DNA from 2 places in the Arthrobacter sp. DualSoilB13 genome. Region 2 is predicted to be linked to the other one. Evidence: riboswitches for the same ligand, from Rfam matches in the RefSeq annotation. Region 2 holds a riboswitch; the other holds the start of a gene.
The links. Region 2 has a riboswitch for glycine ahead of gcvP (aminomethyl-transferring glycine dehydrogenase). Riboswitches for the same ligand answer to the same signal wherever they lie in the genome.

Region 1 (16,090 bases), 1.1 Mb from region 2:
GGGAACCCGGACGGCGTGGCCCCCGTGGAGCATCGCGTCCGCTCAGCGGGCGCACATGCGACCGAGCATGCAGAGGAGGTCGGACCCGCCGGCCGAAGGCGACTGATTCAGCGAACCCGCTTGTAGAACGGCAGTGCGACCACTTCGAAGGGCTCAGTTTTACCCCGCAGGTCAATGTCCAGCGCGGTACCAAGCTCTGAGTGTTCGACGTCGACATACGCCAACGCTACCGGGTAGCCGAGCGTGGGGCTGGGCTGGCCGGAGGTGACTTCGCCAATCACTGCGCCGTCCTTGAGGACCGGGTAGTGACTGCGTCCGGCACGGCGACCGAGGCCCTTCAGGCCAACGAGTTTCCGTCCGCTGGTGGAGCCGGCGCCGTCGGCCTTCAGTGCAGCCAGTGCGTCCTTGCCGACGAAGTCGCCTTCCTTGGACAATGCCACTACGGGACCGAGTCCTGCTGCGAAGGGGTTGCCTTCACGGGAGAGCTCGTTGCCATAGAGGGGCATTCCGGCTTCGAGACGCAGGGAATCGCGGGAGGCGAGGCCGGCCGGGGTGAGTTCGCCTTCATTCGCGGCAGCCGCAATCGCCTGCCACAGTGCGGCAGCTGATTCGTTGGCCACAAAGATCTCAAAGCCGTCTTCGCCGGTGTATCCGGTGCGGGCGAGCAGCAGGTCTTGCGTGCCGCCGTCGAACGTGAACGGTACTTCCACCGCCGCGTAGTACTTGAGTTCGGTGACCAGTGCGTGCTGTTCGGCGGGCACCAGGCGGAGCAGGATGGCTTCGGCGAGGGGACCCTGCACGGCAATCAGCGAGGTCTCAGCGGAGGCGTCTTCAACTACGACGTCAAAACCGGCGGCGCGCTCCTGCAGCGCGGACGCCACAACCGCAGCGTTGCCTGCGTTCGGTACCACCAGGAATTTGTCCGAGCCTTCTTCGGTAGAGGCCCGGCGGTAGACGATCAGGTCATCGATGATGCCGCCGTCTTCCTGGCAGATCAGCGAGTACTTGGCCTTGCCGACGGCCATGGCGGAGATCTTGCCTACCAAGGCGTAGTCCAGGAACGCGGCGGCCTCGGGACCGGTGACCCAGACTTCGCCCATGTGGGAGAGGTCGAACAGGCCTGCGGCCTTGCGGACGGCGTGGTGCTCGGCCAGTTCGGACGAGTACTTGAGGGGCATCTGCCAGCCCCCGAAGTCGGTGAAGGACGCGCCGAGCTTCTTGTGCTCTTCGTAAAGGGCTGTGTATTTCTCAGTCATTTTCCGGAACCCCTTAGTTTTCGAAGTCTTCGATTGGCGGGCAGGAGCAGACCAGATTGCGGTCGCCAGCTGCGCCGTCGATGCGACCCACCGGCGGGAAGTATTTGTCCTGCTTCAGGTGGTGGACCGGGAAGGCGGCCTGCTCACGCGGGTAGGAACGGTCCCAATCGGAACTTACGACGGCGGCAGCCGTGTGGGGTGCGCGGCGGAGCGGGGAATCCTGCACGGAGAAGTCGCCGTGGGCAACCTGGTCGATCTCGGCACGGATGGCGATCATGGCTTCGATGAAGCGGTCGATCTCCGCAAGGTCCTCGGACTCGGTGGGCTCCACCATGAGCGTTCCCGCTACCGGGAAGGCCAGGGTGGGTGCGTGGAAGCCGAAGTCGATGAGGCGCTTGGCAACGTCCTCAGCGGTGACGCCGGTCTTGGCTGTCAGTTCACGGAGGTCGAGGATGCACTCGTGGGCAACAAGTCCGCCTTCGCCGGTGTAGAGGACCGGGAAGTACTCGTTGAGGCGTGAAGCGATGTAGTTCGCAGCGAGCAACGCGGACTTGGTGGCTTCGGTGAGACCCTGGCCGCCCATGAGCTTCACGTACGCCCAGGAAATCGGCAGAACGCCGGCAGAACCGAAACGGGATGCGGAAATCGGGACGTCGTTGCCCTCAGTCCAAGACGCGGCATCACCGGGCATGAACGGCGCCAGGTGTGCCTTCGCCGCTACCGGGCCAACGCCCGGTCCACCACCACCGTGCGGGATGCAGAAGGTCTTGTGCAGGTTCAGGTGGGACACGTCGCCGCCGAACTTGCCCGGCTGGGCCAAGCCAACCAGCGCGTTGAGGTTGGCGCCGTCGATGTACACCTGGCCGCCGGCCTCGTGGATGGCGTCGCAGACTTCGCGGACGTCGGCGTCGTACACACCGTGCGTGGACGGGTAAGTGATCATGATGGCGGAGAGAGCGTCGCGGTTGGCTTCGATCTTGTTCTTGAGGTCAACGTGATCGATGGTGCCATCCGGAGCGGTGGCAACAACCACTACCTTCATGCCGGCGAGCACTGCCGAGGCAGCGTTGGTGCCGTGCGCGGAAGCAGGAATGAGGCACACGTTGCGCTGATCATCGCCATTGGACAGGTGGTAGCCGCGGATGGCCAGGAGGCCAGCGAGCTCACCCTGCGAACCGGCATTCGGCTGGATGGACACCTGGTCGTAGCCGGTGATCTCAGTCAGCTGCGCTTCGAGGTCGGTGATGAGATCACGCCAACCCTCGGTCTGCGAATCCGGAGCGAACGGGTGGATCGAGGCGAATTCCGGCCAGGAGATGGCTTCCATCTCTGCCGTGGCGTTGAGCTTCATGGTGCAGGAGCCCAGCGGAATCATGGTGCGGTCCAGCGCGAGGTCGCGGTCAGAGAGCTTGCGGATGTAGCGCAGTAGCTGGGTTTCGGAGCGGTGCGTGTTAAACACCGGGTGCTGCATGAAATCGCTGGTGCGCTCCACGGAGGATTCCAGGGCGAAGCCTTCAGCGGTTTCGGTTACCGAAGCACCAAAGACTTCAAGGAGACCGCCGACAATCTCAGATGTAGTGGTCTCGTCTACAGAGATGCCAACAGCATCGGCGTCAACGCCGCGGAGGTTGATGCCCTTGGCCTCAGCGGCGGCCACGATCTCCGCAGCCTTACCGGGGACGCGGACGGTGATGGTGTCGAAGAAGGAACCGTGGAGGACCTCGACGCCGGCCGCCTTCAGGGACGCTGCAAGGGTACGGGCGTGACCGTGCGCGGTCTCCGCGATCGCTTTCAGGCCTTCAGGGCCGTGGTAAACGGCGTACATCGACGCGACGATGGCCAGGAGCGCCTGCGCAGTACAGATGTTGGAGGTGGCCTTCTCGCGGCGGATGTGCTGCTCTCGGGTCTGCAGCGCCAAGCGGTAGGCGGGGACACCGGCGTCGTCCTTGGAAACGCCCACCAGACGGCCGGGCATGGAACGCTCCAGCCCCTTCTGGACGGCCATGTACGCAGCATGCGGGCCGCCGAAGAACAGCGGAACGCCCAGTCGCTGCGCGGAACCAACGGCGATGTCGGCGCCCTGCTCACCGGGAGGGGTGATGAGCGTCAGGGACAGAAGATCTGCAGCCACGGTGACCAGTGCGCCGCGTTCCTTGGCTGCGGCGATGACCTCGGAGTGGTCAAAGACGCGGCCGGAGACGCCGGGCTGCTGCAGGACAACACCGTTAATGGTGCCTTCCGGGAGACCAAGCGAGAGGTCAGCAACCTCAACCTCAAAGCCAAGCGCTTCCGCGCGGCCCTTCACGATCGCGATGGTCTGCGGCAGGCAGTCGGCGTCCAGGACGGTCTTGCCATCCTGCGCGGCCTTGTTCTTGTTGGCACGGCGCATCATCAGCACGGCCTCGGCAACAGCGGTTGCTTCATCCAGAAGGGACGCATTGGCAATCGGCAGGCCAACAAGGTCCTGGACCATGGTCTGGAAGTTGAGGAGCGCTTCGAGGCGGCCCTGCGAAATTTCCGGCTGGTAAGGGGTGTAGGCGGTGTACCAAGCGGGCGATTCCAGGATGTTGCGGCGGATCACCGGCGGCGTCACGGTGTCGTAGTAGCCCTGTCCGATCATCTGCACGGCAGTCTTGTTCTTGGAGGCGAGCTTGCGCAGCTCAGCCAAAACTTCAACTTCACTCAGTGCGTTCTGAAGGGTGAGGGCAACATCCTGACGGATATCGTTCGGGACGGCGGTGTCGACCAGCGAATCGACGGTGTCATAGCCGATGGACTTGAGCATGGTCTCAATGTCGGCCTGGCGGCGGGCGCCGATATGCCGATCGACGAAGGTGGTGGAGGCAGAACTAACCGTCACGAAGGAACTCCATTACTTGGGCGGCGTTTGGGTACGCCACAGCGGCTGGGTTCCTCCCCGCTCTGTATTGGACCTGAGAGTTTCCGCGCGTTGCGTGAACAACCATCGCTTGCACCGTCGGTGAGCACAGTACCCGTTTGCCCGTGGGTGGGCTGAGTACCTGCTGCTTTCCAGAGTTGCCTCGCCGCGGCGGTGCTTGGGCCTGAGAGATTCCTGGGGAGGGTTTGCTCCTACGGCGCCTGCATCACTTGCCTGCAGGACTCTCCCGCCGCAGATCAAAGGCATGTTCAGTTGTGTATGGGCGCCATGTAGGGCACGCCACAAGAGTTAATTGTCCTACGCTCGGGCCTCAGCAGCAAATGGATGGGCTGCTACTTCCGCAGGCGTTCAAGGACTCCCAGAAGGATTTCGACGTCGGCCTCCCGCCCGGCGTTGCCGCCGTCCTGGCCACCTTCAAAGATCGCGTTGAAATAGAGTCCGTCGCCCATATAGCTCACAGCCTTGGCAACCTCTGGTCCGACGTCATCTGCCAGCACGTCAAGCCACCGCTGCTGAATTGCGGCAAACCTGCGGCGGGTTTCCTCGTGAGCCACCTCAGCCAGCCTGGTAGCGGCGACGAATGCCCGGTCCATGGGCGTATCTGCCCAGAGAGAGGACCTGATGAAGTATGCCGCTGAACCATCCGGCGCCGCTTTCATGAGTTCAGTATCTTCATCGGCCAGCAGGTCCAGGCGCTTCAAAAGGGCCGTAATCAGCGCTTCCTTGTTGGGGAAGTGGTAGAGCAGTCCGCCTTTGGACACGCCTGCCCGCTTGGCGACGGCGTCGAGTGTGGCAGCCCGCTCCCCTACTTCAATGAGGAGGGCTTCAAAGGCATCCAGGACGGCGTCCCGGGCAATTGGTTTTCGTGGCATGTATCCATCATTCCCTAAAGGTTCATGGGGGCTATAGTTGAAACTATACCGTCTGGACGGTATAGTTGAATCCATGTTCTCGCCGTCCTCAACCCAAGCACCCCGTTCCGCTCACCCCGTCGAGGGCCAAGCGGCACCGTGGCGCGACTGGACGGCCTTGGCACTCCTGATGTTTCCGGTGCTGCTGGTGGCCGTCGACAACACCGCGCTCACCTTTGCCTTGCCGGAGATTGCCCGCTCCCTGAATGTCGGAGGCGTGCAGTTGCTGTGGATTGTTGATGCGTACCCACTGGTCCTCGCAGCGCTGCTCGTCTCCATGGGCAATTTGGGCGACAGGATCGGACGACGGCGGCTGCTGCTGATCGGCAGTACGGGCTTCGCGGCGGTGTCGGCTGCTACAGCATTCGCGCCGTCCGCTGAATGGTTGATCGCCGGGCGCGCCGGTCTTGGTGTATTCGGCGCCATGTTGATGCCGTCCACGTTGTCCTTGATCCGGAACATCTTCACCGACCCCAACCGTCGCCGCTTGGCGATCGCTGTCTGGGCAGCCGGGTTCTCCGGTGGCGCCGCCCTTGGCCCGATCTTTGGCGGCTGGCTGGTGGAGCACTTCTGGTGGGGCGCCGTCTTCCTGGTTGCAGCATTCCTACTCCTCCCCCTGCTGGCTTTCGGCCGGGTCCTGATTCCGGAGTCCAAGGACTCCAACCCGGGACGTGTGGATGTGCGCAGTATCGTTCTGTCCGTCGTCACCATGGCGCCGTTCGTATACGGGATCAAGGAATTCGCGGTTCATGGTTTCGGAGCCTCCGCAGCAGCCTTCATGGGCTTTGGCGTGGTGATGGGCATCCTGTTCGTGCGTCGCCAGCAGCGGATCGAGAACCCCATGTTGGATGTTGCCTTGTTCAAGAACAAGGTGTTCAGCACGGCCATCGTGGCGAACGTGCTGTCCCTGTTCTCTATGACGGGTTTCATCTACTTCTTCGCACAGCACTTGCAACTCGTTGAGGGCCAGTCCCCCATGGAGGCCGGTATCGCCATGATTCCCGCCCTCCTGGCCACGGTCATCGCCGGACTACTGGTGGTGCCATTGGTCAAGCGCGTGCGGCCAGGGTTCGTTGTGGCCGCAGGCCTGACGCTCAGCGCTGTGGGTTATCTGATCGTCGTAGTGGGCGATCACGGCAGCGGCCCCGTGTTCCTGTTGTCGGCGCTCACCGTGTTGGCCGTGGGGGTTGGCGCGGCGGAGACGATCTCAAATGACCTCATCCTGGCATCGGTGCCGGCCGACAAATCCGGCGCCGCCTCGGCCATCTCCGAGACCGGCTACGAGCTGGGGTCGCTCCTGGGAACGGCAGTACTTGGCTCCATCCTCACGGCGTCCTACCAGCACAACCTGATCATGCCGGACGGCATCTCCGAGCAGGCCGCCGGGAATTCCGGTGAAACCCTCGCCGGTGCTGTTGATGCGGCGGGCGCTCTTCCGGCTCCATTGTCGGAGGCGTTGACACATGCCGCCCGGACAGCTTTCGAGTCCGGCGTCCACATCACTGCGGCGATTGGGCTGGTACTGATGGCTGGCGCGGCAGTGCTCGCCGCCGTCGTGCTCCGGCGTGTGCCGAAGGCGCAGTAATAGGCAGAGCGCCGAAGGCGCAGTAATAGGCAGAGCGCCAAAGGCGCAGTAATGCCGTTGTGAGGCCCGCTCTGCATGGTTCCGTAGGGACTTGCCATGCAAACCGGGCCTCACAAGGCTTCGGTCGGCGCCGCTTTCTTGTCGACGCCGGCAGTCAGTTGGTCGATTCTGTCGAGGGCTTCGCTGAGCTGGCTGACGGTGTTCCACAAGTCCGGGTGTTGTTCCCTGACTTCCTGCAGCGTGGCGCCGGCGGAGGTCAGGGATGCGAGGTCGAAGCTTACGTTGGTTCGGGCCCCGGCTATGGCTGCCCGGAGTGCCCCGAAACCCACTACGACGTCGGCGATCAGCGCAGGATTTCCGTTGGCGGCGAGCCACCCGAGGTCTTCAATGGCATCAATGGCCCGCTCCCCGAGCACCGCTGATGCCTTAGCGGCATCGACGGAGGCTTGATGGATGGCCTTCTCGCGTTCAGGTCCGGGATCCAGGCGGAAAGCGGCGCCGAAGGCATTGGAAGCGGAAGCGTCGTCATCGGCTAGTTGCAGGGCAGTTTGCCGGAGTTTGAGGGCACGGGAGTGAATGCCGTCGAGCTGTTGGTGCTGCGACTTTTCCGGCTCGGTATATCCGGCCACCATGGACGTCAACGACGCCGCGATGGAGAGCATCACCCCGGTTCCAGCACCGCCTCCCGGGGACCCGCTGGATTCTGCCAGCGCCTTGGTCCACTCCTCAACAGTGGACAGCTGTGTGGTGACTGATTCGGAATGGTTCATGCCCTCCAGTGTGCCGGGGCTTCCCAGACTTTGCATTTATGGGCTGGATACACTGGCCAAACTATGGCGTCGAACGAAAAGGGCAAACTCATGACCATTGACCTCGAAGAGCTTTACAAAGACCTGCACGCCAACCCCGAACTGTCCTTTCAGGAGACCCGAACAGCCGGGATCGCTGCGGGACATCTTGAAGATCTTGGCTTCACCGTTCATCGCAATATCGGAAAGACCGGCGTTGTTGGTGTTCTGGACAATGGGCCCGGGCCGGTGGTGATGCTCCGGGCTGACATGGATGCGTTGCCGGTCAAGGAAACAACGGGTTTGGACTACGCAAGCACTGCGATGGGTGTTGATCATGAGGGCAAAGACATGCCTGTCATGCACGCCTGCGGCCATGACGTGCATGTGAGCTGCCTAGTAGGCGCGGCGGAGGTTCTGGCGGGCCGGCGTGATGAGTGGCAGGGCACCCTGATCGCCCTCTTCCAGCCGGCCGAGGAATGGGGCGGCGGGGCAGCAACCATGGTTGCCGACGGGCTGTATAACGTGGTGCCGAAACCAGATATCGTCTTGGGCCAACATGTTGCCCCGTTCCCCGCCGGCTGGTTCGGCATCCGGCCCGGCGTCACCATGGCGTCCGCCGATTCCCTCAACATCACCCTGCACGGACGAGGTGGCCACGGATCGCGTCCGGAGACCACTGTTGACCCGGTGCTGATGGCAGCTGCAACCACCGTGCGGTTGCAGGGCATTGTGTCGCGTGAGCTCGCCGCCAGTGACTCCGCGGTGGTGACTGTTGGGCAGATTCATTCAGGAACCAAGAACAACATCATCCCCGAAACAGCAACTCTAGGCCTGAGCGTCCGCACCTTCAGCGATGCCACCAGGGACAAGATCCTCGGTTCCATTGAGCGCATTGCCAAGAGTGAATCCACAGCTTCAGGCGCGCCCAAGGACCCTGAGATCAAGTTTGAAGAGCATTTCCCGCTGACCGTCAACGACCAAGCTGCGACCGGCAGGGTGTCCGCTGCCTTCAAAGCAAAGTTCGGCGAGGCACAGATCATGGACCCTGGCCCGGTGTCCGGAAGCGAAGACGTTGGAGCCCTGGCGAAGGCCGCCGGAGCTCCCCTGGTTTTCTGGTTCCTGGGTGGCGCCGAACCTGCCCTGTTCAAGGAGTTCGCCACAACAGGTCGGCTTCCGGAGGACATTCCCTCTAATCACTCGCCGTACTTTGCTCCCGTCATTGAGCCGACGCTGGCTCGCGGAACCGAAGCGCTGGTGACGGCTGCCCGGGAATTCCTGACGTCTACATCCTAGGGTGCCGGAGCCTTACTACGGGCCCACTCGCACAAGGAAAGGCGCTGCATGCGCAGCGCCTTTCCTTGTCGAATTTCGATTCGGTCCGGGATTCCTATCAGCGGGATACAGCCGACTTGCGCGCATCCTCAACAGCCCGATTGGTCTCCTCCATCATGAGATCTGCGTTGATTGCGGCTCCTGACATGACACCTGCGGCTGCAGAGGCCATCACCTGGCCCATGAGGTCGGTGACGTTTCCTGCAGCGTAGACACCCGGCACTGACGTGGCACCACCCATTGGATTGACCTCTACGTGGCTTCCCACCCTCATGGGGTGCTCCACCGTGGGGACACCCAAGGATTCCAGCACGGCAGACCTGGCCTCCAACCGTGGGGCGGTGACTACAGCTTCCACTGGGATGGTGGTTCCCGATGCCAGGATGACACCCGCCAAAGCGTCGTCAGTTACTTGGAGGGCCTGGACTTTGCCGTCCACTACGGTGATGGAACGGGCAGCCAACTGCTCCCATTGTTCTTCCGTCGGCTCCACCACGTCATTGAGGAACAAGGTGATGTTGGAACTCCATTGGCGGAACAGCAACGCCTGGTGCAATGCCATCGGCCCTGACCCCAGGATCCCGATCGCTTTGTTCCGGACTTCCCAGCCGTGGCAATAGGGGCAGTGCAGGACATCTTTGCCCCACCGCCCACGAAGGCCTTGCACGTCCGGGAGTATGTCCACCAGTCCGGTGGTGACCAGCAAACGGCGGGCTCTCACCGTTCGTCCGTCTGCCAGATCCACCTCGAAGGTGGGTTCGGATCCGTTCGCAGGGCCGGCCGTCGAGCGTGCCCCGACTACGATGCCGGACACTATGTCCACTCCGTACTGGATCGCCTCCGCGCGTCCGAGTTCCAGCAGTTCCTTGGGATTGATTCCGTCCCGCGACAGGAATCCGTGCACCCCGGCCGCGGGAGCATTTCGCGGCTCGCCGGCGTCGATGACGAGGACGGACCGTAAGGCCCTGCCGAGCGTCAGCGCGGCACTCAAGCCAGCCGCGCCACCTCCCACCACTACGACGTCATACTCGTCCACCGTTCCGATGTTCTCGATTTCCGTACCCACAAGTGCCTCCACGTATCCAGCGGCCCTGCGCCGCTTCTTCCATGGTTTGCCAGAAGGCAAGAAACAGCAAGGAAGTTTGCCAATATGGCAAACTGGGGAACATGACTACCGATTTCAGCATCATGCTCGACGCCGTCGGCCCTCGCCTGCGCGCGATGAGGACCCAACGCAACGTGACCCTTACTGAAGCTTCGGAAGTAACAGGCATCTCCGTGAGCACGCTCTCCCGGCTTGAGTCAGGTCAACGCAAACCGACCTTGGAGCTTCTTCTCCCCATTGCGCGGCTGTATCAGGTCCCATTGGAAGAACTCATCGACGCTCCGGAAACGGGCGATCCCCGCATTCATCTCAAGCCGCACGTTCACGAGTGGGGAACGGCCGTTCCTCTCACGCGACGCCCTGGCGGCATCCAGGCCTTCAAGATGGTCCTCAGGGGTGGCACGGGCAAGGAGACTCCCACACCGCAATCACATGAGGGCTACGACTGGGTATATATCCTCAACGGCAAGCTCAGATTGGTCCTAGGCGAGAACGACTTTGTCCTGAAACCGGGCGAGGTGGCGGAATTTGATACCCGCACACCACACTGGTTTGCCAGCGCCACCAAAGAGCCGGTGGAGCTTCTCACTCTCTTCGGGCAGCAGGGCGAACGGCTCCACGTCCGGGCACGGCCCAAGCGCTGAGGCGCGCAACACTGGCAGCTCAGCACTCAGGCTACGAGGCCAACCATTCGCGCGCGCTCCGACGTGGGCTGCCCGGCTCAATGTCACGCTCCTGCTGATTGATCTCCGCCCAGACCTCATCGAGGGATAGTCCCAGAACCTCGGCGATCGCAGCAACAGTGGGGAACGCGGGCGTCGCAACCCGCCCTGATTCGATCTTTCGAAGCGTTTCGGGCGACACTCGAGCATCCAGAGCCGTCTCCAGCATGGAGCGTTCACCCCGCGCACGACGCAAGAGAGCTCCGAGGCGTTGTCCGCGCTCGGCCTCTGCGGGTGTAAGCGGCAACCTGACCATGGATCCAATTGTAATACCGGGATAATATGGCCGGGATAGTTATTGGTTGCTACATGAAAGGTCCCGCATGATCGAGATCCTGAGCCACTCAGAACTAGGCTGCGCCAAGGAAGCCGGCGCTCTGGTCGCCAACATTTTGCACACGCTGAAGGGCCGCGCAACGGTAGGAACGAATCTCCTGGACATTGACAGGTGGGCCAAGAGCATGATCCTCGAGGCCGGGGCCGTCTCCTGCTATGTGGACTACGCCCCATCCTTCGGTCGCGGACCATTCGGGCACTACATCTGCACTGGCGTCAATGATGCCGTCCTGCACGGGTTACCCACGGATTACAAGCTGGCCGAGGGCGACCTCCTGACCCTGGATCTGGCCGTTTTGAAGGACGGAATCGCAGCCGACTCTGCCATCAGCTTCATCGTTGGCGAGTCCAGGCCGGCTGAGAGTGTGGCCATGATCGAAGCAACCGAACGTGCCTTGCGCGCAGGCATTGAGGCCGCCCGGCCGGGCGCTCGAATCGGCGACCTCTCCTATGCCATCGGCTCAGTCCTCAGCGAAGCCGGATACCCCGTCAACACCGAGTTCGGAGGCCACGGCATCGGCTCAACCATGCACCAGGAGCCGCACGTTCCGAACATGGGCCGCGCCGGCCGAGGGTACAAGCTACGGCCAGGACTCCTACTGGCCTTGGAGCCCTGGGTGATGGCCAACACCTCCCAACTGGTCACCGACGCCGATGGCTGGACGCTCCGCAGTGCGACCGGTTGCCGCACTGCCCACAGCGAGCACACCATCGCCATCACCGAAGACGGCGCCGAGATTCTAACCCTGCCCACCGTGGCTGCTTAGACGCTGGCCCAAGGTTAGATTCCCGCCATGCGCGGTTTCAGCTGGCCGCTGGATCCACATTCCGCGCCTTCAGCAGGCAAAGGTTCCGACTGCTGACCCGACGACGAGCGAGCCACATCCAAAGCACACTCATTCGACATTGCTACAGGTGGCGCGGATTGTAACGGCTGGGCGCGGACATGCCCCGGCAGTGGAGGCGCCTTGGATACATAGGCGTGGCCTGTGGGTGTGCTGATCTGGAGCGTGTGGCCGCCTTGTTTGTCCCCGGTCACCCTCTTGCTGTTCCATCCGGGGTTTTCTTTGGTGTGGTTGCAGGCTTCGCAGAGTACTGCGCCGTTGTTAGGTGTGGTGGTCCCGCCGGAGCGCCAGGGGACCACATGGTCGATGTGCCGGATGGGCGCGTCGCAGAAGGGGGTGCGGCAGGTGTCGTCCCGGGCCTCGATGAATCGTCGGAGCCGGGGTGGGAAGAGTCGGGCTTTGGAGTCCATGTTCAGGAGTTCGCCCGTTCCGGGTGCGGTGTAGAGCCGCCGCAGCCACACGGTGAAGTCGCGGTCCGGAACTGGTGAGCCTGCCTGGCCGGTCGCCAAACCACTTGCTTCGTCTGCTTGAGGTTCACGAAGTAGTTTCCTGGCCCACTGGGCCGGGACGATTCCATAGCTTTTGAGCCGGGCCGGTTCGCTGTCTGCCTGAAACAGGGCCCGGTCCGTCATCACGAGATCGAGGTTGATGCCCGCGACCCCGCCCGGGGTTCCGGTAACGCGTTCGACCAGGGTGTCAGCCATGACCTGGCCGCGGGATCGGCAGTCACCGCCGGCCCGGGCAGTATCAGCCTCACGGGTCAGGGCCGCATACGCCGCGACGCCTTGGGCGACTGGTAGGAGGGCGGTCAGGTAGGTCATGGTGTCCGGGGCGGGTCGCAGGCTCACGGTCCGTTCAGTGGCTGCTTGACTGGCGCGTTGGGCCACCGAGCGGGGATCACGACGATACGCGGCAGCCTTGACCGCGGCGATGATGGCCCGGTCGCCTTTGCCTTCGAAGGTCCCGGTGTCCGGGGCGAGTTCCTCATCCACCGCGCACCGGTCCTCCACGGACAGGCACGCTGTTTCCTTCACCAGCAGCATGGCCCGCCATTCATTGAGCTGGCCTGATTCCAGGGCGGCCAGGGTGCAGGGCATCTCCGTCACCAACGCTCTCGCCAAGCCCAATAACCGGGGACCCTTATTGGGAGACTCCCGCCGGGCCAACGCCAGCTGCGCCCCGACACCCTGGCCACGCTCGGACGCAGGAACACCAGCTCGGGCCTGTTCAGCCCGTTGGGCAAGATCAAACGCCACAGCAGCCCGCGCCTGCAGGCCGGTAATGGCGGACTTCAGCTCCTCCAACCCCCGGAGCTGATCAATCAGCTCGCCACTGGAGCCGGCAAGCGGAACAGAGCCAAGGAGCGCAATGAGGTCAGACACCCGGGGCACTGAATAGCCTGGCAGAGGCCCCGCGGCAGGGAGTGCGGAGTGGGAGTGCCCGGGTAGAGCTTCCCAGGCGCGCCCGAGCTCATCATCGTGTGACGGCGTCTGCGTGGCCCGGATCTGCTCCATGCCCCAACTCTTCCAGCACGCAGCAAGCGCTATAAGACCACAACTCCCGTATGTGGAAACCAGGGCCTATGTGGAAAACAGGGCCCGTGCGGAAAACACCCCGCAGCAAGCCCAACACCCACGTCACCAGACACCCACCCCCGGACCCCGGGATACCCAGAGACCCGGACCCCAAAGTACCCATAGACCAGTCACATATGAACGTCATTCATTTCAGGCCTTGCGCCCGAGCGTGACTCACGACATACTAAATGAACACTATTCATTTAGTGACTGTCGTCTCACCGGAGTACCAATCACACCATGATCGAACTGACGCGCCTGGATGGCCCGGCCCCCAACGCCACGGCACGCCCGGCCCCCAACGCCACGGCGCCCACGGCACCTTCGGCCCCCAGGGGCGGCAGCATGCTCCGCAGCACCAAGCAATAACTTTCGGCCATCTAGAAAGGGCCTTACATGAGCCAGACAATCCGACGCAGCGGCAGTGAAGCCGCGAAGTCGCATGACATCAGCGGCAAGGGACTGAAGACGGGGCAGTTGGGGCTCCTCGCCGTCGTCGTTCTTGGCATCTCCACCATCGCCCCGGCGTACACCCTCACCGGTGCGCTAGGCCCAACTGTCAACGAAGTCGGGCTGCAATTGCCTGTCATCTTCCTGATCGGGTTCATCCCGATGATCCTGGTGTCCTTGGCGTACCGGGAACTCAATGCAGACTCCCCCGACAGCGGCACCACCTTCACATGGGTAACCAAAGCGTTCGGACCGTGGGTTGGCTGGATGGGCGGCTGGGGTTTGCTGGCCGCCAACATCATTGTTCTGTCCAACCTGGCGGGCGTGGCCGTGGACTTTTTCTACCTGTTCCTCGCACAGGCCACGGGTTCACCCGAGCTCGCAGACCTCGCTTCGAACAAGCTGCTCAACGTTGCCACGTGCTTCGTCTTCGTGGCACTTGCTGTCTGGATCAGCTACCGCGGCCTCCACACCACCAAGATTGTCCAGTACGGCCTGGTGGGATTCCAGCTGCTGGTCCTTGGCCTGTTCGTCGCCATGGCGTTCGCTAACTGGTCCACCTCCGAAACTGCTGTGCCCTTCAGCTGGGACTGGTTCGACGTCACCAAGATCGAGACGTTCGGCCAGATCGCAGCCGGCATCTCATTATCGATCTTCGTCTACTGGGGCTGGGATGTATGCCTGACCGTCAACGAGGAAACGGCCAACGGTAAGAAGACCGCGGGCCTCGCAGGCACGCTGACAGCGGTGATCGTCCTGGGCATCTACCTCCTGGTCACCATTGCCACCATGATGTTCGCAGGCGTCGGCGATACCGGGATCGGCCTGAACAACGAGGAAAACCACGCCAACGTCTTCACCGCACTGGCATCACCGGTCATGGGTCCATTCGCCATCCTCATGTCCCTCGCCGTGCTTTCCAGCTCCGCGGCCTCGCTTCAGTCAACGTTCACCTCACCGTCGCGCAGCCTGTTGGCCATGGCGCATTACGGCGCCCTGCCGGAGCGCTTCAGCCACATGAGCAGGAAGTTCTCGACGCCGGGCTTCGCCACCATAGCGGCTGGCGTCCTGTCTGCGGGCTTCTACGCGGTGATGCACGTGATCAGTGAAAACGTCCTGAACGACACCATTCTGGCCCTTGGCCTGATGATCTGCTTCTACTACGGACTCACGGCCATCGCCTGTGTCTGGTACTTCCGCAACAGTGTGTTCTCCAGCGCCAGGAACTTCTTCCTGCGACTCGTCTGCCCGCTGCTGGGTGGCGTCGGCCTGTTCGTCGTGTTCCTGCAGACTGCCGTGGACAGCTGGGCTCCCGAGTTCGGCAGTGGCTCGGAGATCTTCGGGGTGGGGCTCGTATTCGTCCTGGGCATCGGCATCCTGGCTTTGGGCGTAGTGGTCATGTTGATCATGTCCCGTGTTCGGCCCGGGTTCTTCCGTGGCGAGACCATCCGAAAGGACACGCCGGCTCTGGTGGTGCCGGAGTAGGCCCGCCTTCCGCGGAGTTCGTGGGAAAGCTGCCAGTTCGCCGGACATCTCCGGGCGAATTGGCAGCTTTCCCGCGATCTGGGCACTTCAGCGCCCCGTCAATCACCAACGATGCGCCACGTCCACTACCAGGCGAGAACCGCCGTCGGGCCCGTCCAGGGTGAAGACCCGGAACGGAAGACGTGCACGGACGCCCAGCCCAATGCTGGTGGTGCCCTCAAAACTGCCCGCGTAAACCACCTGCCGGAAGGTCTGATAACCGGAGACGTTGGACAATTCGGCCTTGGCTGCCGGCACATACGTCGGCTGGTTGTACTGGTTGTACGACGGCGCCGTGACCATCACTTGGAGATCAGCATCCCCCAGCACCGGGATGGGGTAGCCGGTAGCATCCTGGGTCACTACAGGAACGTACTGAACGACGTAGCCGGCCACCTTACCTGTCATGTCGATCACCAGACGGTCATAGCAGGGCTGTTGCCCGGTGCGAACGTTGGTGACACTGGCGGAGCTCATGTCGAGGTCTGCCTTGGCCATGGAACCCCACGAGATACCGCAATATGTTGCTGCCGAGGCTGGCCCCGGCGCCACCAGACCGAGACCGGCAGCTGCCATGACCGCTGCCAAACCCGCTCCAAATTTCCTCATTTTTTGTGCCCCCTTCAGGCGAAGTTGATACTTCAACAGTAGGAGCGCAGCAGGGGCTTTGGGCGGGTTGTGGCCGCTTCGGGGCGCAACCGTTAAGTGGACGCAGCGGTGGTCACAAGAGGGTTATTGTCGGGCCGTATTTTGGGCA
Region 2 (16,090 bases):
GTCTTGATCCCTTCACGGGCATAGGACGAGATCACGGACTCGTTCACGTCGGCGGTGTAGGGCGTGAACAGCCCGATCCGCTCGGTTCCAAACGACGCGAACGCGTCAAGATAAGCGAGCGTGGACGTGGTGGCAGGGATGCCCGTGGCCTCTGTGATCTCGCGGACCAAAGCATGGTCATGCGCAGCGCCAAGCCACGATCCCGAGGTACCGTTCCAGGCGATCACGTCCACATTAGCCGTGGCCAGCAGCTCGGCCGCAGCACGCATCACCGAGGAATCGAACTGCTTGTCCGAGGAATCGTCCAAGGCAATGCGGGTTACCGGGATGCGCGTTGAGTGGATGGTGACGTCCTGGCGATCGCCGAGGATCCGGTACGTCTGCGGCTCCAGGCAGGTGTTGGAGGACGGCACGATCATTCCGATCCGGGTGGCGCGATTGTTGGAAGGCATGGTGGCTCCTAGAGAGTAAGCGTAGAAACGGGCACGGCCAGCGAGTCGCGGTGTTCGGTGAAGCCGTTTCGGGCAACGAAACGTCCCACGGGCCCTGGATCATGGAAACCGTCGCCGTCGAGTACCACGCGACCAGCGGAGACGACGACGGCGGGCCAGCCGTTCAGCGTCTTCCCCTCGAAGGGCGAGAAATCAGTTCCCATGTGCAGCGCGCCGCCGTCGACGGTTTGCTGTTTGACGGGATCGAAGACCACCAGATCGGCGTCGAAACCTTCCACGATTGCGCCCTTGCGCGGCACGGCGTTGATCCGTGCGGGGCCGGCAGAGAAGACCTCCACGAAGTCCTCCACGGATCCGCCGGCTTCGGAAACCAAAGCGGTGAAGCTCACCGGCATGCGGGTCTCAACGCCGGGCAGGCCGTGCGGCATGTAGCGGACATCGTCGGTGCGCTCGCGTTTTTGGGAGAGGTCGTAGCAGGAGTGGTCCGAGGAAACCGTGTGGATGGCTCCGGCTGCAAGGCGGTCTTTGAGAGCGGCCACTGTTTCGGCGCTGCGCATGGGCGGGCAGCACGCGTACCACTCGGGAAACGCCGAACCGTAGACAGTGTCATCGAGGGTCAGATAGTGCGGGCACGTCTCGGAGTACGCCTCCTGCCCGCGCTCGCGGGCCTCGGTCACCAGGTCCACGGCGCCGGGTGTTGACTGGTGCACGAAGTACACGGGAGCCCCGGTGTACTCGGCCATGGCAAGCGTCTCTTTGACGGATACTTCCTCGGCGAGTTCCGGCCGGGTCCGGTGCAGGTGCTCGATCCCGATCAGGCCATCGGAGGCGTGTTGTTCCGTGCAGTCGGTGATGATGGCGTCGTGCTCGGCGTGGATGTAGGTCAGGCCGTCCAGGCGAACCATTTCGCGCATGACCTTCAGGACCGTATCTCCATCGGCCATGGTGGAACCACGGTTGGTGGTGTACATCTTCACGGACCGAACACCCTCGGCGGCCAGTTGCTCCAGTTGCCACGGGACGGTCTCGTCCCACGTGACCACTGCCCCGTGCAGTGCGACGTCGCAGCGTGAATCGGCGGCGAGCCGTTTCTTGTTCAGGACGGCATCCAGGGGAGTTTCCTGGGCGTCGCGTGGAATACCGAAGTCAATGATGGTGGTGGTCCCACCCCACAGCGCAGCGGTGGAGGTGGTCCGGTAGTCATCCAGGGTGCGGAAGCGGCCGGTCACTTGGGCCACGTGGCAGTGGCCGTCCACGCCGCCGGGAATGACCAGTTGACCCACCGCTTCTACGGTGCGGACGGCGGCAGGAACGGGCTGGGTGGCGTCAATGAGCTCGATGATGCGGCCTCCGTCCACCACTACATGGGCGTCCTGTCGGCCAAAGCTGTTGACCACGGTGCCGTGGGCAATGACGAGATCGGGGAGTTGGGACATCGTCGTCCTCCTTTGTTCTTGAAAAGTTCTAGACAGTGGCAGGGCGGTGGGCCGACTGCGCTGTGGCCAAGGCGGCGTCGAGGTCTTGCGACAGGCCCCGCCTGGCCTTCACCGGCGGTGCTGCGAACGAACCGCTGCGATGGGCGCCGGAACGCAGGGCCACCACGGCCTCCGTCATACGAATGCCGGCCGAGATACCGTCAACCACCGGCACGGGGATGTGGCCTTCAAGTTCCCGGGCCAGTCCGGCGAGCGGTGCACCTGCGAGGATCACGACGTCGGCGCCGTCCTCGTCGACGGCCTGCCGGCTAAGTGCCAAGAGGGTTTCCTTGAAATCGGCTTGTACGGAGCCGATCGAGTTCAGGCTCTGGTTGATGGAGCGAATGGAGGCCAGGCGGCCACCGAAGCCGAATCGTTCAACACAGTCGAGGTACCAGGCTTGTATGCGGTCCGAAATGGCGATGATGGAGAACCTGTGGCCTTGCAGTGCTGCTGCGCACAGGGCGGCCTCGGTGATGCCGATGACCGGTACGTCCACCAGCTCTTTCAAGGCCGGCATGCCGGGGTCTCCGAAGGCAGCCACCACAACGCCGTCCACCGCGGTTCCGCCGGGTTCGTCCCCGGCGTGAGTGCCGCCGTCGTGCCCGTATTCGGCGATGAGTTCGGCAGCCGCACCCGCAGCGATCAGTGCCTCGAAGCGCGTCTCGATATATTCGACGCCGTGCCCGGCGGTCCGCACGATCAACTCGGTATCCGGACCCGCCGACCGCTGTGCTTCGGCTTCGATCAGGGCTGTGACGTCGTCACTGATATTGGGATTGATGACCAGGAGTTTCATGGTTTCTTCCGTTGCAGCTTGGGCTCCGTCGCGCTGGACTCCTGCGGGAACTGCTCGCGGTACTTGCCGATGTGCGACGCCGATTGCGCGGCGGCGCGGTCTGGATCGCCACTGGCGATGGCGGCGTAGAGGTCGCGGTGTTCCTGGATGAGTTCCGGGAGGTCGCTGACATGGCGGAAGAGCCAATGCATGCGTCCCTGCAGGGGTTCCAGTGCGGAGCGGAGGAAATCGTTGTTGGCGATGCGCGTGATGGCATCGTGGAATTCGCTGTTGGCGCGGTGGGCTTCCAGAATGGAGCCCTTGGCCAGGCAGCGGTCGGCCTCGTTCAGGAGGCCTTGGAGGTGTTCGAGATCTGTCACGGTGGCTCGTTTGGCGGCCAGGCGGCAGGCAAGCACCTCAAGGGATTGGCGAACATCGAAGAGATCTTCCACGTCCTTGGGGCTCAGCCCGCTGACCTCGGAGCCGCGGCCGGCGCGGTCGCGGATCAGGCCCTCCTGCCGGAGCATCCTCAGGGCTTCGCGGATGGGAAGGCGGGAGACATTGAATTCGGCGGCGAGATCGCGTTCCACCAGCCGGGTGCCGGGCGCATAGTGCCCCTCAAAAATCCTGGAACGGAGCGTGTCACGCACAGACTCCCGGAGGGGGCGGTCAGTGTTCTTCGTGTCTTCTGCGGCAAGCATGTCCAGCTCCAATTCGTAATGTGTGAGGCAGTGCGCCCGGCGACCCGACGGGCATCCGGCCATCCGGCGGTTCAGGACCGTCCGGCCGGACCGGTCGATGCGAGTCAGACCGGGAGTCGCTTGTTGTAATCCAGTGCCAGCACCGAGATGCCCATGATGACGGCGGATCCAACAAAGTACAGCAGTGCCCAGGTGTAGGAGCCGGTGGCCCCGACAATCAGGCCTACCACAATCGGGGTGACGAATCCGGCAATGTTGCCGCTGAAGTTCATGGCACCGCCCAGGACACCGGCGTTGGTCCGGCCACCAAGGATGGACGGGATGGACCAGAACAGGCCAACCCAGCGCAGGAAGAACAGGACCACCGAGAGAAGCACGACGGCGGTGATCGGGTCCGCGACAATGGTGACACCTACGAGGCCGCTCACCACGACGACGCTGGAGATGCCCAGCAGCGTACGCATGACGAGGTTCGCGGATGCGCCGGAGGCGCGCCACTTGTCGGCGATGATGCCGCCGAGGATTTCACCGACGAAGCCGGCACCGAAGATGACGAACGTGGACCAGCCGATGGTCTTGAGGTCGAAGCCCTTGGCTTGTGCCAGGTAAAGCGGACCCCAGGTCAGCAGACCGTAGAAGACGCCGTTGAAGCCAAGCCAGCCGAAGCACATGGCCCAGAAGGACCGGAACTTCAAGTAGGGGAGGAGCGCGCGCTTGCCTTGGGCGCCTTCCTTTGCGGCCTCGGCATCGTCCTCGGCGTGGGAAGCCTCGATGTAGGCGGCTTCTGCCTCATTGACGCCCTTGTGCTGGCGGGGGTTGTCGCGGATGTACCACCAGACTGCAAGGCCCATGAGGATGGTGGCTGCTCCGGCGATGATGAAGGACATCCGCCAGCTGCCGGTGGACGCGATCAGCCAGGTGATGAGGATGCCGCCCAGGCCCGCGCCAAGGGGAGCTCCGGCGTCGAGGATGGTGGCGCCGCGGCCACGTTCCTTCTTGTGCATCCAGATGGCATTGAGCTTGCCACCTGCCGGCATGACGCCGGCTTCAGTGACGCCGATACCCAGGCGGGCGATGAACATGCTGACGAATCCGCCAGCGAAACCGGAAGCGGCCGTGGCCGCGCCCCAGCCGATGCAGGAAGCGGTGACCATTTTGCGGGGGCCGAACTTATCGATCAGCCAACCGACGGGGATCTGCATCAGGGCATAGGTCCAGAAGAAGGCCGACAACAAGAGCCCGACGAGCTCGGGAGGCAGGTTGAATTCCTTCTGGATGATGGGGAGGGCTACGGAGATGGAACCACGGTCTATGTAATTGACCGCGACGAGGACCAGAAGCAGGATGAAGAGCTTCCAGCGGACGTTCGTGCGTCGCTGCACGCCGTTCTTGCCGGATGTGGGCTCGTTCTCCTGGGTTTCCTCGGTTGCCAGTTGGGTGTTTTGGGGAGACACAGCTTCTCCTTCATTAGGAGTCAACGGGATGGAATGTCTTGGGGGGATGAGCCGGGCGGGATACCGCTGCAGCCTGACCCGCGCCGGCGGCAGCTGTTGTGGGCCTGCCCATCGATGGGGCGGAACCACAGCCGGAAGCGGGATCATTTGGGATCCCGCTTTGGGATCCCAAAAACAAAACTAGATGTGATGTGCGGCACTGTCAAGGGTTTTGGTATACCTGCGCTCCCCGCCGAATGTGACCGAGCCCGTTGCGGCGCCCTGCCTAACCCCGCTGTCCCTCCGTTGAGGCCGAACTGTATGCCAGAATCTCTGCCAGCTCGGCGAGCCGGTGCGCACGCGCCGATTCTGCCGGAGTGAACGGCTCGCCAGCACGAGAGAAGACCAGTGGTCCATGCCAGGCCGTCGGGATCTTGAGGATGTCTGTTGAAGGCCCGACGCCGGTTGTCGCCTCGCTGCCCGGGCGTTCCGGATCGATGGGAACTACTTTCGCGGAAAGAAGCTCGGCGACAGCCAGGGGGAGTTCCTGCGGATTCCCGGCGACCCTTGTGGCGAGGCTCAGCGCCTTGGTTTGGCCATCGGCCATGGCCAGTGCGGTGGTGGGCCAAACCTGGGACTCACGCCCGCCGCCGTCGTGCAGTGCCTTCAGCAGTTCCTGTTCGGTGACGCTCCCCGGTGCCGAGAGCACGAACTCGTCCATCACCGCACCCTCCATACCGGCTCCGGCCGTCACATGGACATGCAGGCTGAGGATGTTGCTGTCCAACTTCGCGAGTGATTGGGTGATTTTCTGCAGTGATCCCGGCTGGTCGTGGAGCAGGGTACGCGCGCGCCACAGCGAGGGCGCCAGATGAAGCTGCCTGCGCTGGTGAAGGGCTGCGCCGTGCAGCCAACGCCGCAGAACCTTCGCGGCAGACGGCTCAGCCACCCAGATGACCAGCACGGTGGCCGTGACCGCCAGCAACAGGACCTTGGCCACGTAGGGCAGATGGGTTTCCACCACTGCGGCATGGACCAGGAGCTCGATGGGAAGCATGACCGCGATGTTGGCGAGGGTGAGGCGGGCCTTGGGCGGTTCGGGCAACTGGCCGCAGACATCACAGAGGAGGTCCGCGGTGACGGGAGTGCTCGGGTTGGGCTTCATGCTTTCATGCTGCCCTGCCCCTGTTTCGAACCGATTGCCTGTGCGTCACGTTCCGGGGACAGCCCAGTGAACGCAAAGAACCCGGCGTTCTCGCGAGGAGAACGCCGGGTTCTTCAAGCAACCGGGTTCAGTGAAGCAACCGGAAAGGGGCGATCGCGGAGAGCGGGGCCTAGCGGATGCGGTCCGAATCGAGGTCCGGGTCGAGGTCCGAACCCTGGCCTGCGTTGCGGGCGGCGGCCGCGTCCTTCAGGAGATCGCGGATTTCGGCCAGCAGCGCAGTATCTGCAGGCAGCGGCTCCTCCTCGGGCTCCTCGGTGGAGAGCCGGTCCTTGACCAGGGAGTTGATCTTGTTCATGGGTGCCACGAAGATGAAGTACACCACGGCCGCGGTGATCACGAACGTCACCAGGGCGGTCAGCACGGCGCCGAAATCAACGAACGTAGCGGGGTTGTTCTCCCAGATCTTGAAGCCCAGTCCTTCGGCGTTCATGCCGCCGGCGGCAGCGATCACGGGGTTGATGATGTGGTTGGTGAAGGCTCCGACAAGAGCGGTGAAGGCACTGCCGATGACGACGGCAATGGCCAGCTCAATCACGTTGCCGCGAAGTATGAAGTCCTTGAAACCCTTAAACATGGATGGTCCTCCGATTGGGTGCGGGTGTCTGCCTCAGCAGAGATCAAACTACCACTCCGGGGTTTCACGTGGGGGTCAAGCGGTGTCTTTGGCCGCCGGACCCCCACTGGATTCCAGCTTGGGCGTTCCGGATCAGGCGGACGTTGCTTCCAGATCGCGCTGGGAAACCCTTGCGCCCTTCCCTCTGTTCACCATGAGAGCCAGCAGGTCGAACACCACGGTTGCCGCGGCCACGCTGGTGATGTCGGCGTGGTCATAGGCGGGCGCTACTTCAACGACGTCGGCGCCTACGATGTTGATGCCGTTCAGGCCGCGGAGCAGTGCCAGAAGTTCGCGGGAATGCAGTCCGCCCATTTCAGGCGTGCCAGTGCCCGGTGCGTAGGACGGATCCAGGACGTCGATGTCGATGGAAACGTACACGGGAGTATCGCCCAACCGCTGCTTGACCTGGTCAATGGCCGCCGGGACGCCGATGACATCCAGGTCAGAACAGCGAATGATCTGGAAGCCGAACTCGTGGTCCTTAAGGAAGTCGTTGCGATCGTAAACCGGGCCACGGATGCCTACATGCATGGATTTGTCTTCAATCAGGAGCCCCTCTTCGAAGGCCCTGCGGAAGATGGTCCCGTGAGTGACCGGCTGGTCAAAGTAGGTGTCCCACGTGTCCAGGTGGGCATCGAAGTGAAGCAGTGCAACGGGGCCGTGCACTGTGTTGAGGGCCCGCAACATGGGGAGGGCAATGGTGTGGTCGCCGCCGATGGAGATCAATTTCTTGTCCTGGCTGATCAGCGGGCGGGCCTGCTCCTCGATCTCGCGCACTGCCCGGCTGATGTCGTAGGGCGTACACGCGATATCGCCGGCATCCACTACCTGGACTTCGTTGACCGGCTCGACGTCCAGCTCGGGGTGGTATCCGGGGCGCAACAGGCGGGAGGCCTCGCGGACTGCGGCCGGGCCAAACCGGGCGCCGGGACGGTAGGAGGTACCGCCGTCGAACGGGACGCCGACGATCGCGATGTCGTAGTCGGGAACGCGATCGATCTGCGGCAGCCTCGCGAAGGTACCCAATCCTGCGAAGCGGGGAACCTTGGTGGCATCGACGGGGCCAATGGGCTGGTGAGTGGTCATGACAGGGATCCTTCGGTTACTTTGTGGGACTCCGGGGTGCCCGGCTTCTTTTTACTGGTGAGTTCTGAGAGGGACTTGTTGGCCGTTTCCGGCGCGAGCAAGAACGTCGCTATCAGGCCAACCAGAGAGATGACGGCGCCGATGAGCAGGGAACCGGCGGCACCAAAGCTCACAATGGCGATGGGCATCAAGTACGTGCTGGCCGCCGAGCCGATGCGGCTGATTGCCGTGCCGAAGCCCACTGCCGTTGCGCGGACCTCCGTAGGGAAGAGCTCGTTGGGGTAGACAACTTCGAGGAAGCTGGAGGCGCCGGAAGCCAGCGCGAAGATCGCCAACGCGATGAACAGCGGTGCGGCCTGGACGTCGGGAATGAAGGCCGGGATGGCGAGTGCCACCACGATGACGCCGAAGCTCCAAAGGAGCAACTTGCGTCGACCTATTCTTTCCACGAGCCAGAGGCCGGGAATGCCACCCACCACGAACAACATGGAGATCAGGAACGATCCCCCGTAGAGGTTGGCGTCGCCGTGCATCCCGAAAGATGCCAGAAGGTCCGGGGCGAACGTGTAGACGGCGAAGAGCGGGATCACCTGGGCCGTCCAGAAGATGGAGACAAACAACGTGCGCTTCCAATACTGGCCCCTGAAGATATCCAGGAACCGGCCCTGCTTGGCGGGACCCTCGCTGTCAGAAGCGATATCGCTCAGCCCGTATTGCTGCCCGTAGACCTTCTTGATGACTGCGTCAGCCTCATCACGTCGGCCTCGGGAGAGCAGCCAGCGAGGCGACTCTGGGGTGCCGAGACGGCACAGCAGGGTAATGATGGCGAAGATCGCAGGGCTGGCGACCATCCAGCGCCAGGCGTCCGGACCCATGTCCCGAAGCAGATAACCGACGGCGTACGCGACGGCCGCGCCAACGGCCCAGACCACGAAGGTGGCGCCCAGCAGACGGCCGCGGTGCTTCTTCGGCAGGAACTCTGCCAGAAGGGAGGTGGCGATGGGGTAGTCGGCGCCAATGGCCATTCCAAGGAAGAAGCGGCACAGGACAACCTGCCACACTTCGGTCGCGAAGCCGTTCAAGAGGGAGAAGACGGCCAGCGCGATGAGGTCGGCTATGTACATCTTGTGCCGGCCGATCTTGTCGGTGAGCCACCCAAAGACGGCACCGCCGAAGAAAATGCCCACCAAGCTGGCCGCGCCGATCAAACCGATTTCAGCCGTGCTGAGCTGCAGCCCCGGCGTCATGGTGATCAGGGCGATGCCGATGATGGATAGGGCATACCCATCAATGAACGGTCCGCCGGAGGCGAAGAACGTCAGCTTCTTGTGAAACGTGGTCAGTGGGGCATCGTCAATGAGGTTGCTTGTTGCGCTCATTGCAACCCTCTCTCGTGAGTGCTCTTGGGGAGCGGGGGGAGTAAGTACTTCAATTCTTGGTGACCCGCGTCACTCCGGCTATCTGCACTTTGAATACAAATGATGAAGTCTCTTATACCTTTGTCTAAAGCGCCCCATCAACGTACAGAACAGGAGTCCACCCATGGCAATCACCGTCGCCGAACTCGTCGCCGAGCCGCAGCTTGGCCTCACGCTCCTGGCCGGATCTGGCGGCGCCGACAACCGCATCACGTGGGCCCACACCTCGGACCTGCCACGGCTCTGGGAATGGGTCACAGGCGGCGAGCTCATGATGACCAATGGCCTCTCGATTCCAGCTGACGCTGACGGGCAAGTGGCGCTCGCCGAAGCCTTGATGGACTCCGGCGCCAGCGCCTTGGCCATCGGCGAGAAGATGCACGCGCCGCCCCTGACCGCGGAATTCCTGGCCGCTTGCGACAGGCTGCCGTTGCCCCTGCTCAACATCCCGTATCCCTTGCCGTTCATCGCGATCGCCCGCTCGGTTGCTGAGGCGTCGTTGGTGGAAGAATCCCGACGACTCCGGCAGACAGCGCGGGTCTACGATCTACTCCGGACTGTCGGGGCATCCGAGGATCATTGGCAGAGCCTTGTCCAGCGGCTTGCCACGGAGCTCGACGCAGAGCTGTTCGTGGTGGACCGCCGCTGCCTGCATCCGTGGCATCCCGAAGGTCAGCGGCTCCCGGACTTCCTGGCCGACGAATGGGCCCCGCTTCCCGGCCGGGTCTCTGTGGCCGGCAAGAACTTCCAGTGGCACCGGATCCGCGGCAGGCACGTGCTGACCATGGACATTCCCACCCATGCAAACGCGCTTCTGGTGGTGCTGCCCAACAGCGAACCGCACCCGGACGCCGTCGTACTTCTCCATGCCGCGACCGTGCTGGGACTGCAGCTTTCGCGCATCGTCCTGTCGTTGGAAGGCCGCCACCGGCTGGCCGGCGAGTTCCTGATGCAGGCCATGGAGGGACGCCTCGGAGTGGCCGAGATGGAGAGCCGGCTGACGGCTTTTGAGGTGCCGGCCCGGGATTTCGTGCTCGCCTCCATGTCGGCGGACGCTGCCAGGGAATTGGACGCTGTCAAGCAAGCGGACGACGGCGGTGGGCTGGCTGGCGTGCACATCGAACTGTGGCGGCACGGAGTTGCGTCAGCGTCCTTGAAGCGGAACAACAGGCTGCATGTGGTGGTCCCAGCTGATGTGGACGACGACGTCCTGGCGCACTGCGCCGGCGCGGAAACCGTCATCGGCATCAGTGCCCCGGCCGCCGTTGCGGGGCTGCAACGGGCTCTTCAGGAGTCCCTTTGGGCTCTCGGCTCGGCCAAGGCCAACAAGCTGGACGTCGCCCACTATGCGCAGGGACCATCGTGGTTGGGCATGACGGGTTTTGAGGAAGGAACGGCGCTGGTCCGGCGACTGCTGGGCCCAATTTTTGACTACGAGCAGAGCCAGGACGGCGATCTCATCGTCACCTTGCGGACCTATCTGAACTCGCAGCGTTCCTGGCAAAAGACGGCTGCCGCCCTGTTCGCGCACCGGCAAACAATCATCTACCGCATACGAAAAATCGGTGAGCTGACGGGGCTGGACATGGGTGAGACCTCCACGGTGGCGCAACTCTGGTTCGCGTTGCAGATTCACGAGACCATGCACCAGTAGCCGCACCTTGCTTGCGCTTTTTCGAAACTACCCGCTATGGTGTGAAGCGTGTCACTCATGGTGGCGCAACGCTTTTGATCTGCGGCGGGAGAGTCCTGCCGGTACATCCAGTCAGGCGCCGTAGGAGCAAATCCTCCCCAGGAATCTCTCAGGCCCATGTACCGCCGCGGTTAGGCAACTCTGGAAAGCAGTCCGGGCAACCGGGCTCACCGACGGTGCAAGCAGGAGACCATCCCTGCGGAATCTCTCAGGTCCAATACAGAGCGGGGAGGAACCCCACATCATCGTGGCGCTCAGTGGGCGCCTGAATCATGGAGTTCCTCTTGACTGTTAAATCAACCCCCACCGCCTTCGCGGACCGGCATATCGGCGCCAGGCGCCAGGCCGACGTTGACACCATGCTCAAGGCCATCGGCTACGACTCTGTCGACGGCTTGGTGGACGTCGCGGTCCCCGATTCCATCCGCCAGGACACAGCGCTGAAGCTGAACGATGCCCTCACCGAGGTGCAGGTCCTCACAGAGTTGCGCAAGCTGGCTTCGAAGAACAAGACCGCCGTGCAGATGATCGGCCAGGGCTACTACGACACCGTCACGCCCCCGGTTATCCGCCGCAACATCCTCGAAGCTCCCGCTTGGTACACGGCCTACACCCCGTACCAGCCGGAAATTTCCCAGGGTCGCCTTGAAGCGCTCCTCAACTTCCAGACCATGGTCCAGGACCTCACCGGACTGCCGGTGGCGAATGCTTCCCTGCTGGACGAAGCAACTGCTGTTGCTGAAGCTGTGCTGCTGATGCGCCGCGCCAACAAGAACAAGACGGCAAAGGACGGCAAGACCGTCCTGGACGCTGACCTTCTCCCGCAGACCATCGCCATCGTGAAGGGCCGTGCCGAGGCGCTGGGCTTCGAGGTGGAGATCGCTGACCTGTCGGCAGGTCTCCCGGAAGGCGACATCAACGGCATCGTGCTCCAGCAGCCGGGCGTTTCGGGCCGGGTGTTCGATCACACTGCGGTGATCGCCGACGCCAAGGAACGCGGAGCACTGGTCACCGTCGCCGCCGACCTGCTGGCGCTCACCCTCATCACGCCCCCGGGCGAGCAGGGCGCGGACGTCGCCGTCGGAACCGCCCAGCGCTTCGGAGTTCCGCTGTTCTTCGGCGGCCCGCACGCTGCCTACATGGCCGTCCGCGAAGGCATGGAGCGCACGCTTCCCGGCCGCATCGTGGGCGTTTCCAAGGACAACGCAGGAGTGCCCGCCTACCGCCTGGCGCTGCAAACCCGCGAGCAGCACATCCGCCGCGAGAAGGCGACGTCCAACATCTGTACCGCGCAGGCTTTGCTCGCCATCGTTGCGTCGATGTACGCGGTGTACCACGGCCCCGAAGGCCTGAAGGCGATCGCTGAAACCGTCCACGGCCATGCCCGGGTTTTGGCTACCACTCTGCAGAAGGCCGGCCGTGAACTCGTCGCCGATTCCTTCTTCGACACCCTCACGGTCCGCGTCCCCGGCAAGGCGGACAAGGTCATCGCTGCTGCCGAAGCCCGCGGCATCAACCTGCGGCTCATCGACGCAGACACCGTGGGGGTTTCGGTGGATGAAACCACGACGCCGGAGGTCCTGTCCGCGGTGGCCGTCGCCTTTGGTGCCGGCCCGGTAGGGGACGCAGTAGGGTTCGAACTGCCCGCAGACGTAGTCCGCACCTCTGATTTCCTGCAGCACCCGGTGTTCAACACGCACCGTTCCGAGACGCAGCTGTTGCGCTATATCCGCAAGCTGTCCGATCGGGACCTCGCGCTGGACCGAACCATGATCCCCTTGGGATCGTGCACCATGAAGCTGAACGCCACCGCGGAAATGGAAGCCATCTCCTGGCCGGAGTTCGCGTCAATCCACCCGTTCGCTCCGGACCACCAGACAGCGGGTTGGCGCGAACTGATCGAAGACCTCGAGGCCGACCTCACCGAGATCACGGGCTACGACCAAGTTTCTATCCAGCCGAACGCCGGTTCCCAGGGCGAGCTCGCGGGCCTGCTGGCGATCCGCGGCTACCACCTGTCCCGTGGAGACCAGCAGCGCAATGTCTGCCTCATCCCGGCCTCGGCTCACGGCACCAACGCTGCCTCCGCGGTGCTGGCCGGCATGAAGGTTGTTGTGGTGGCCACGGCTGCTGACGGCACCATTGATCACGCGGACCTGGCCGCCAAGATCGAAGCGAACAAGGACGTCCTGTCCTGCATCATGATCACGTACCCGTCCACGCACGGTGTGTACGACGCCGACGTCCGCGAGGTCTGCGACGCGGTCCACGCAGCGGGTGGCCAGGTGTACGTTGACGGCGCCAACTTGAACGCGCTGGTTGGCTTGGCGCAGCCGGGCAAGTTCGGTGGAGACGTGTCCCACCTAAACCTGCACAAGACCTTCTGCATCCCGCACGGTGGCGGCGGACCGGGCGTTGGCCCTGTTGCTGCGAAGGCACACCTGGCTCCGTTCATGCCAGGCGATGCGAACAAAGCGACGCACGAGGAAGGACACGGGGTGGCCATCTCGGCGTCCCGCTATGGTTCTGCCGGCGTTCTGCCGATTTCCTGGGCGTACGTGAAGCTCATGGGCGGCCAGGGTCTCACCGAAGCCACCAAGTCCGCGCTGCTCGCAGCCAATTACGTTGCCTCCCGCCTGGATGAGCACTTCCCGGTTTTGTACACGGGCGAGGGCGGACTGGTAGCCCACGAGTGCATCCTGGACCTCCGCGAGCTGACCGCACGCACGGGTGTCACGGCCGAGGACGTTGCCAAGCGCCTCATCGACTTTGGCTTCCACGCTCCCACGCTCGCGTTCCCGGTTGCGGGGACGCTCATGGTGGAGCCCACGGAGTCGGAAGACCTTGCCGAGATCGACCGCTTCATCGAAGCCATGATCACCATCCGTGCCGAGATCGAGCAGGTGGCCAGCGGTGATTTCACTGTTGAGAAGTCGCCGCTGCGCAACGCGCCGCACACGGCTGCCGCCGTCGTGAGTTCCGACTGGGACCGTGAATACCCGCGTGAGCAGGCCGCCTTCCCGGTCCACCACCTCAAGCAGGAGAAGTACTTCCCTCCTGTTGGCCGCATCGACGGCGCCGCCGGTGACCGCAACCTCGTGTGCTCCTGCCCGCCCCTCGAAGATTTTGAAAACTAAGGACTCCCCACATGTCTGAGAACTACACCGCTCTCTACGAGCAACACAAAAAGGCCGGCGCGTCCTTCACCGACTTCGGTGGCTGGCAGATGCCCCTCAAATACGAATCCGAGCTCGCCGAGCACCACGCTGTCCGCAAGACCGCGGGTTTGTTTGACCTCTCCCACATGGGCGAAGTCTGGGTCACCGGCCCCGACGCGGCTGCTTTCCTGGACTACACGCTGGTGGGCAAACTGTCCGCCGTCGCGGTGGGCAAAGCCAAGTACTCACTGATCTGCAACGCAGACGGTGGCATCATCGATGACCTCATTACCTACCGCCGGCCCTCTCCCGAAGAAGGCGTGGACAGGTACCTGGTGGTGCCCAACGCCGGGAACGCGAAGGTAGTCGCTGCCGCGCTGAAGGATCGTTCGGCCGGTTTCGACGTCGTGGTGGAAGACGCGTCGGCCGAGACATCGCTGATCGCCGTGCAGGGTCCGAACGCCGAAGCGATCCTGCTTGCTCTGGTCCCGACAGAGCAGCACGCTCTGGTCACCGAGCTGAAGTACTACGCAGCCGTGGAGGTCTCCATCAACGGGCAGGACCTTTTGCTCGCGCGTACCGGATACACCGGCGAGGATGGCTTCGAAATCTACCTCCCCAACGTCGATGCGGCTGGCCTTTGGGAAGCCCTGCTCGACGCCGGCGAAGGCCACGGTCTCATCCCCGCCGGACTCGCTGCCCGAGACTCCCTGCGACTGGAAGCCGGGATGCCCCTCTACGGCAACGAGCTTTCCCGGCACGTGAACGCCTACGCTGCAGGGCTGGGCCCGGTGGTTTCCCTGGCCAAGGAAAGCGACTTCATTGGCCGCGATGCACTGACAGCCATCAAGGCCGCCGGCGTCGGATCCACTCTCGGCCAGAAGCTCGTGGGCCTCAAAGGCGCTGGACGCCGCGCCGCCCGCGCCCACTACTCGGTCCTCAAGGACGGCTCCCTGATCGGCGAAGTCACCTCCGGCCAGCCAAGCCCCACGCTCGGCTACCCGATCGCGTTGGCGTATGTCGACGTCGAACATTCAAAACCCGGCACGATGGTGGACGTCGACCTCCGCGGCAAGGCAGAAGCCTTCGAGGTTGTTCAGCTGCCGTTCTACAAGCGCCAAAAATAGGAGTTTTTGTACACATAAAGCCCCTATGAGGCCCCTTTGAGGGCATCAACTGTACAAAAACTCGAAGAGAGAGAAGGAATTGAAATGAGCAAGGTAGTTGCTGAATTGAAGTACTCGGCTGAGCACGAGTGGGTTGCCGTTGATGGTGACGGGCCTGTGGGGATCGGGATCTCCGCGGTTGCCGCTGACGCCCTGGGCGACATCGTGTACGTGGACCTGCCGGAGGTTGGTTCCACTGTGACCGCGGGGGAGACCTGCGGCGAGGTGGAATCCACCAAGTCCGTGTCCGATCTGTACTCGCCCGTGACGGGGGAGGTGACCGAGATCAACGACGCCGTTGTCAGCGATCCGGCGCTCATCAACAACGATCCCTACGGTGCAGGCTGGCTGTTCAAGGTGGCCGCAACGGAAGAAGGGCCGCTCATGTCGGCCGAAGAATACGCTGCAACGAACGGTGGAGAACTGTGAACCCGGTATCTGTAACTGACTACCAGCAGGTGGTGTCGGCGTCGTTGGACGCACAGCTCGCCGAGCTGGACCCCGAGATCGCTGCGAAGATCGACGACGAACTGGGTCGCCAGCGCGACGGCCTGGAAATGATCGCGTCCGAGAACCACACAGCCGTCGCTGTGATGCAGGCTCAGGGCTCGGTGTTGACCAATAAGTACGCCGAAGGTTACCCGGGCAAGCGTTACTACGGTGGCTGCGAGCACGTAGACGTGATCGAGCAGCTGGCCATCGACCGGATCAAGTCCTTGTTCGGGGCCGGGTACGCGAACGTGCAGCCGCACTCTGGAGCGCAGGCCAACGCCTCGGTGATGCACGCGCTGATCAAGCCCGGCGACACCATCATGGGGTTGAACCTCGCCCACGGCGGGCACCTGACGCACGGCATGCGCATCAACTTCTCCGGCAAGCTCTACAACGT

Region 1: another riboswitch for glycine. It lies ahead of gcvP (aminomethyl-transferring glycine dehydrogenase); the one in region 2 lies ahead of gcvP (aminomethyl-transferring glycine dehydrogenase).

The regions. Positions count from the first base shown of each region.
Region 1 is NZ_AP035865.1:935,842-951,931, reverse strand. It holds gene gcvT (glycine cleavage system aminomethyltransferase GcvT) at 108-1,256, opposite strand; gene gcvP (aminomethyl-transferring glycine dehydrogenase) at 1,270-4,116, opposite strand; glycine riboswitch at 4,297-4,394, opposite strand; gene ACZ5J0_RS04555 (TetR/AcrR family transcriptional regulator) at 4,488-5,027, opposite strand; gene ACZ5J0_RS04550 (MFS transporter) at 5,101-6,651, shown strand; gene ACZ5J0_RS04545 (cyclodeaminase/cyclohydrolase family protein) at 6,762-7,421, opposite strand; gene ACZ5J0_RS04540 (amidohydrolase) at 7,512-8,735, shown strand; gene ACZ5J0_RS04535 (NAD(P)/FAD-dependent oxidoreductase) at 8,833-9,819, opposite strand; gene ACZ5J0_RS04530 (helix-turn-helix domain-containing protein) at 9,942-10,523, shown strand; gene ACZ5J0_RS04525 (helix-turn-helix domain-containing protein) at 10,555-10,857, opposite strand; gene map (type I methionyl aminopeptidase) at 10,925-11,704, shown strand; gene ACZ5J0_RS04515 (HNH endonuclease) at 11,719-13,296, opposite strand; gene ACZ5J0_RS04510 (hypothetical protein) at 13,600-13,728, shown strand; gene ACZ5J0_RS04505 (APC family permease) at 13,756-15,294, shown strand; gene ACZ5J0_RS04500 (AMIN-like domain-containing (lipo)protein) at 15,397-15,942, opposite strand.
Region 2 is NZ_AP035865.1:4,108,719-4,124,808, reverse strand. It holds gene ACZ5J0_RS19035 (maleate cis-trans isomerase family protein) at 1-452, opposite strand, end outside; gene ACZ5J0_RS19030 (amidohydrolase family protein) at 461-1,888, opposite strand; gene ACZ5J0_RS19025 (aspartate/glutamate racemase family protein) at 1,917-2,726, opposite strand; gene ACZ5J0_RS19020 (GntR family transcriptional regulator) at 2,723-3,406, opposite strand; gene ACZ5J0_RS19015 (MFS transporter) at 3,511-4,860, opposite strand; gene ACZ5J0_RS19010 (ACT domain-containing protein) at 5,126-6,004, opposite strand; gene mscL (large conductance mechanosensitive channel protein MscL) at 6,174-6,638, opposite strand; gene speB (agmatinase) at 6,771-7,766, opposite strand; gene ACZ5J0_RS18995 (MFS transporter) at 7,763-9,145, opposite strand; gene ACZ5J0_RS18990 (PucR family transcriptional regulator) at 9,309-10,838, shown strand; glycine riboswitch at 10,914-11,012, shown strand; gene gcvP (aminomethyl-transferring glycine dehydrogenase) at 11,162-14,014, shown strand; gene gcvT (glycine cleavage system aminomethyltransferase GcvT) at 14,026-15,162, shown strand; gene gcvH (glycine cleavage system protein GcvH) at 15,247-15,630, shown strand; gene glyA (serine hydroxymethyltransferase) at 15,627-16,090, shown strand, end outside.